Regions from separate parts of the Klebsiella scottii genome, predicted to be linked through region 2. Evidence: riboswitches for the same ligand, from Rfam matches in the RefSeq annotation. Region 2 holds a riboswitch; the other holds the start of a gene.
What was found. A riboswitch is a leader RNA that binds a small molecule or an ion and turns the genes downstream of it on or off. The one in region 2 is predicted to bind fluoride.
Positions count from the first base shown of each region.

Region 1: linked by a shared signal. The riboswitch ahead of QFI97_RS18640 (hypothetical protein) and the one ahead of QFI97_RS15275 (DHHA2 domain-containing protein) in region 2 are both predicted to bind fluoride.

Region 1 covers NZ_JARXNI010000020.1:2,327,599-2,330,806, forward strand. Annotated here, with positions in the region: gene QFI97_RS18630 (sensor domain-containing protein) at 1-355, opposite strand, end outside; gene QFI97_RS18635 (HAD family hydrolase) at 512-1,297, opposite strand; fluoride riboswitch at 1,758-1,832, shown strand; gene QFI97_RS18640 (hypothetical protein) at 1,875-2,168, shown strand; gene QFI97_RS18645 (adenine nucleotide alpha hydrolase family protein) at 2,172-2,600, shown strand; gene eno (phosphopyruvate hydratase) at 2,615-3,208, shown strand, end outside.
Region 2 covers NZ_JARXNI010000020.1:1,612,153-1,615,360, forward strand. Annotated here, with positions in the region: gene QFI97_RS15265 (GNAT family N-acetyltransferase) at 26-517, opposite strand; gene QFI97_RS15270 (transporter substrate-binding domain-containing protein) at 613-1,290, opposite strand; fluoride riboswitch at 1,533-1,607, shown strand; gene QFI97_RS15275 (DHHA2 domain-containing protein) at 1,650-2,609, shown strand; gene QFI97_RS15280 (citrate synthase) at 2,650-3,208, opposite strand, start outside.

The DNA of each region.
Region 1 (3,208 bases), 720 kb from region 2:
TTATTTTGGCAAAACCCAGTAAAGTACCATCATCATTTCTGATAGCGTCTATTACGACGTGCGCCCAAAAGGACGAACCATCTTTCCTGTAGCGCCACCCTTCTCCCTCAAATTTCCCGGTTTTCAGGGCGATCGCCAGATTTCTCGCCGGCTCTCCCGATTGCTGTTCGCCTTCGCTATAAAATATGCTGAAGTTACTGCCAATAATCTCTTTGCTGGAGTAGCCCTTAGCCCGGCGCGCGCCTTCATTCCAGCTGGCGATCGTGCCATCCAGATCCAGCATATAGATAGCATAATCTTTCACATTTTCAACGAAATGACGATATGAAATATCAGTTAACATTATGTTATCCATATAAACCAACCCAGAGGCGTAGCAGTATGCATGACAGAATCACAGGAGAAAAACGTGCAAATATGTTAATCACAATGTAACCCATCGCTACAGCTCTTTCCACAAGCATCTCTGACCAGTGGTTTCGCCGCCTCGGGCGCGGATGCAGAGGATGCTTTACTGGCCTATCCTGGCATTAAGAATCCTAAGCGCGCCATCCACAAATCCCTCTCCACCGGGGTATTTGCTAATCCAGCTGGGCAAAGCAGGCATTTCCTGTAACACTTTATTGACGGTGCTCATTCCTAAGCTTTTACGATAATACCGAAACATAGGCGCGTCATTGAGCGAATCGCCGCTGTAGTAGACAGAGGCTTGCTCATCTTGTTCTCGCAGAGCATAAAATTGCTGCAGAACTTTTCGGCTCATAGCCAGCTTGTCATACTGCCCCAGCCAGCCTAGCAGCCATAAATTATTAATGGTGTAACAGCAACCTTGTTGACGTAATTCGTCAACAAGCTGTTGTGTTTGTACAGGGGAATCAGGGAGCCTGAACGCAATACTGGTAAGGCGAAACTCCTGATCGTCAGATACCCGTGTCCATGGAAGCTTAAGCTGAATTATTTCCTGAATATCAGTGAGCCGTTGTTTATTGTTTAAAAACGCGGCCTCATGCCAGTAGTATCTCTGCACGCTATGACCGTCGGCGTTACGGGTGAGGAATAGCCCTCCATTTTCGGCAATAACGCCATCTACCGGCCACATTCTGGCCATTTGATCCGCCCATCCGGCGGAGGCTGCAGTCACAGGAATGACTTTAATTCCAGCATCCTGTAGCAGCTCAAGGCTTTCATAAGTCCGCGCCTGTAACCTTCCCCGATAGGTTAGCGTTTCATCCATATCGGTTAAAACAAAACGTATATCTCGTAGCTCTTCATTCTTTACGTCATCAATTAGTAGCATAAATCCTCCTTTTTTTGATACTAATATAGTTTGAGGGATAAGATTAATACCTGGTTCGCATTTGATATTCCTTACCGGCTCCGATGCCGGGCGTTCGCTATCGCTAATATCCGCGAAATTTATCACTAGCGCGTAGGGTATGTATTAAATTTATATACCCTCGACAGCAACACCCTGATGAGAGAATAATTCAGATAATAGCAAAATAAGCATCAGATTAATATTTAACCACAAATGGATATTAACCGTACAAATAATCACGTAACGATGTAGGGCGTCGATTTGAATATGGTCCCCTCGCATCCAGGCCCCTGCGAAGGCCACTTTTATTAAATGTCACCGGATGCGAATAAACTCAACCATCGGTAAAAATCCCGATCGCTCCGCCGCCATAGCGGAAGAAAAACCGCCCCCTCGGCATCAATAAATATTGATTTAGCGAAAAGCGTCATATAAGCTCAAATGACAAGGTGATGGTGTTCCACCTTTCCCAACCGCCGGTTCTGTTGAACCGGATGATGACGCCTGATATACAACTGTTGCTGTTTCCTTTTAGGCATGTATGTCAGGTGTTGCTATGCAAAACATAATTGATTTTTCTGCACTTCCCACGGCTTTCTCATCTGAAAGCGGCGCTCCCGTTCGCGTTTTTGTCCATGACAATCCTGACGGCAACACGCCCTGCCGCGCGCCGGTTATTACCGGCTGGCTCGGCCATACCATCAGGCCCGTAAGGCCCTCTCATCTCGGGGAAATGCCCTCGAAAACCCAGTACATTCGGCCAAAATCCGACGTGACTCAGCCAGCTCAGCTGCAGGAAAAAGACGATCTTCCTTCGCTAACGCTTCGTTTCGCTTCGACTAAGGGGTGAGCTATGCACATCTACCGGCACGCATTGTTACTTGTTCAGAATGAAACCGACGGGCTGCTGCTGCTCCGACATGCTGAACGCCTGGCAAAAGAGACGGCAATCCGCATCACGGTTGGCCATCTCAGCGCTGATTATCGGGAAATGGAGTACACCAGTGATTCACTCATCAAGGACCGCCAGTCGCGGGAAATTATCGATGCAAAGGAGATGCTGAGCCGCCTGGTGGAATCCTGCAGTATTGATATCAAAGTCAAATCCCTCGTCAGTATTCATCGCTTCAGAGACGTTGAAGACGTGGTGCAGCATGAGGATATCGATCTGGTCATGCTGGGGCATAAAAACCGCCTGTTCGGGGTGTATTCCTCGTTCTCGTGCGAATTTATCAACCACCTCTGCGTTGATGTACTGATTAAACATATACCTGCTCCTTAAAATAAGGTCATTGTATGAGCTATGAAATCGAAGGTGTAATCGCCAGAGAAATTCTGGACTCCCGGGGTAATCCAACCGTAGAAGTGGAGGTGACCTCTGCTGATGGCCGCGTTGCGCGGGCGTCAGTGCCTTCCGGCGCCAGCACGGGTTCCCGTGAGGCTATTGAGCGTCGCGACGGCGACGGGCGACGTTTTGGCGGCAAGGGAGTGCTGGATGCCGTGCACAGCATCAATACGGAAATTCACGATGCTCTGCGGGGCTACGACGTCCGCCGGCAGAAAGATATCGATAGCCGTCTGATTGCCCTGGACGGGACGGAAAATAAGGGCCGGATAGGCGCCAACGCCATTCTCGGCGTCTCGCTGGCGGTGGCTCGTCTGGCCGCACGGCTATCCGGTATCCCGCTGTACCGCTATCTGGGCGGCATCGGCGCTAATCTGCTGCCGGTCCCCTGCATGAATATTATTAACGGCGGGGTTCATGCCCGCTGGCAAGGCGCCGATTTTCAGGAGTTTATGATTGCGCCCTGGGGGGCCTCCTCCGTACGTGAGGCTATTCGCTGGGGTAGCGAGGTGTATCAGAATCTGCGTCAGGTTTTACTTGAAAAA
Region 2 (3,208 bases):
GGGGCGGTTTTCCCGACAAGCAATATTACAGCGCCAGCATCATTTCATGCCACGCCATGCCGCCATGATCGGATGCCGACGGCTTGATATATTGAAAACCAAAGTGCGCGTAGAGATCGACGTGGCGATCCTTGCACATCAGATGAACGGTCTTCTTATTCATCGACCTCATCTGCGATAAAAATTCGCGCATCAGCAGAGATGAATAGCCCTTACCCTGGAAATCGGGGTGCACCACCACCGACATAATCACCACGTTGGGCGCGGCGGCATCGTGCCCGACCAGCTCCTTAAACTCTTCATCGGACATCACCACCTCCCAGGCGCAGCCTGCGTTGATGAAACCGACGATTTCACCCGCGATTTCCATACACAGGAAGCCTTGCGGATATCTGGCGATACGGGTCGTGATTTTTTCTAACGTCGCGGCTTCATCGCCTTCATAAGAGGTGATTTCAATCGCGTAGCAGCGATTGGCATCGGCGAGCGTAGCCTGGCGCAATACGGGGGTGGTCATTAGCTGAACCTCTTTATACTCATGTGGTTGCGAGCATAATACACTTCAGGCGGCAGCTTTGCGCTGCATTCTCTACGCCGCTGCGTCAGGCGGGCTTACTGCTCGGCCAGGTGGCGGTCAATAATTTGCTGGACCGAGCCGTCCTGCTGCCATTGCGTCAGCAGAGCAACCAGCCGTTGATAGGACCCGTCCCTGCTTCGAGGAACGCAAATCGCCTGATTTATCTGACCGAAATTATCGGCCAGTACGCGCAAGCCGGCGTGCCCGGCGGCGGCACGTTCGAGGGGCTGGCGGATGCCCGCAGCCATATCCCCCTCGCCGTTGATAAACGCATCGATGGCCGCCTGCGATGAGCTCAGACGGTTGAGTGTGGCAAAGCGGAGCTGACGCGTCAGGTGCAGGTCGTACGCCGCGCCCTTGCCGACGTTAATCACCACTCCCTCTTTATCCATCTCCGCGACGCTCTGCCAGCGGCTCCGCGCCTTGACCAGCACGGTACCCTGAATGGTGATGTAGGGCTGGGTGAAGCGCAGGGTTTCCTCGCGCTGAGGATCTATCGCCAGAAAGGCAATATCCCAGACGTCATTTTGCGCATCGTCCACCACCTTAACCGCCGCCGGATAGGTAACAAACTGCGGCGTAGCCCCCAGCTCTGCCGCAATACGCCCGGCAATCTCCGGCGTAATCCCGCCCGGCTGCCCGTCCGCCAGCGTCTTTGCCAGAACAGCGTTGCCGAGGTTAATCGCAAAACGTATTGGTTTAGCGGCGCTCATGCGGTGTCTCCCTGAAGCGATAATATTGAGGTGCTGAATTTCACCGACCTGCCGGCTACCGGGTATTAAGCGCCTGAATCAGGCTAAATGCGGTTAGCGTCCCCAAAATATAGCCTCATTTAAGCTCGTCGGGCAGAGCCGCCGCCGCGCTATTTCGCTGAGAAATCGCGGATCGGTGTGCTGGATCGATTCTGATTCATCACCACTGGTTATTGATTTCTCTTTGCGCCTTGGATAAGGTTTGGCGACAAGGTGATGGTGTTCCACCTTTCCCAACCGCCGGCTCTGTCGAACCGGATGATGACGCCTGATGTACAATTATTGCTGTTCCCCTACGGGCATGTATGTCAGGAGTTGCTATGCACAATCAACGCGCTTTATCTCTGCCTCTTACCTCAGCGCAAGAGTCCATTATCCACGTCTTTGGCCATCGGAACCCTGACAGCGACACGATCTGCAGCGCGCTGGTTGTGGCCGACTGGCTCAACTATACCGCCAGGCCGGCGCGCCCTTTCCGTCTGGGGGAGTTAACCCCGGAAACGCGGTATATTCTGCAGGTTGCGGGGGTCACACAGCCGGATTTACTCGCCGACGATCTGACGAATAAAAAGGTCTGGCTGGTTGATTTCACCGACGTTGAACAAGGCCCGCTAACGCTCCCCGACAGCGATGTGATCGGCATTATTGACCACCATCGCGTGGGCACCATTGTGACCAAAAATCCGCCGGACGTTTGGATCCGCGCGGTAGGATGCTGCGCGACGGTTATTCTCACGATCCTGACGACGGAGAGCCCGATGCCGCTCAGCGCGGCCCAGGCGATCCTGCTGCTGGGAGCCATACTCAGCGATACGGTCGCCCTCAGCGGCCCCACCACTACGCCGCGGGACCGCGAGTCGGTGGCGATTTTGCGCGATATTGCCGGCGTTGATTACGACGCCTTCGTCGCCGGGCTGCTGGCGGCGAAAACCGCCCTGGCGGGCCAGTCCGCGGCGCAGCTGCTGCATCGCGATGCAAAAAATTACCAGATCCACGGCGTCTCTCTCCTGTTAGCGCAAATTGAGGTTCGCGATATGTCGGATATCAACCCGCATTTGCCCGGACTGAAACAGGAGATGGAGCGAGCCAGGCGTGAAATGGGACTGGAGATGGTTGTTCTGATGCTAACCGACATTACCCATCGCCATTCCATCCTCTATTTTTCGCCCAACGACCTTATCCGCAGCCATCAGGTTTCTCTCCCGGGCATGACCAGCAGAAAAAAGGAGATCCTCCCGTGGCTGACCGAGCGCCTGGCCGCAGCGGATGAGCGATCGTGATATTTAACGGACGCCGCCCCGCTCACGGGACGGCGTGGGATTACACCTCGCGGCGGGAGACGTAATCTCGCGGGGCTTCGCCGGTGTAGATCTGCCGCGGGCGGTAAATACTCAGCGGCTCTTCATGCATCTCATTCCAGTGGGCCACCCAGCCCAGCGTGCGGCCGACGGCGGTTACCACCACAAACATTGACGAAGGCAGCTTCATCGCCTTGAGGATCGCTGCCGTATAAAAATCGACGCTGGGCGACAGGCCGTTTTCAATAAAGTAGGGATCGGTCAGCGCCACCTCTTCAAGGGCCATCGCCACCTGCAGCAGCTGGTCTGACATTCCCAGCTCCGCAAGCACCCGGTGACAGGTTTCGCGGAGAATAGCGGCGCGCGGGTCCAGGTGGCGGTAACGCGAGTTACCAAAGCCCAGGCGGCGGAACGCCTGCGGATCGCGCTTCGCCTTACTCAGAAAAACGGGCACCTGATCCACGGTTTCAATCTCTTCCAGCATCCGCATGCTGGCTTCGTTGGCTCCGCCGTGCATCGGCCCCCACAGGGAAGCGAGGCCCGCCGCAACGCAGGCAAACAGGTTTGCCCCCGAGGAGCCG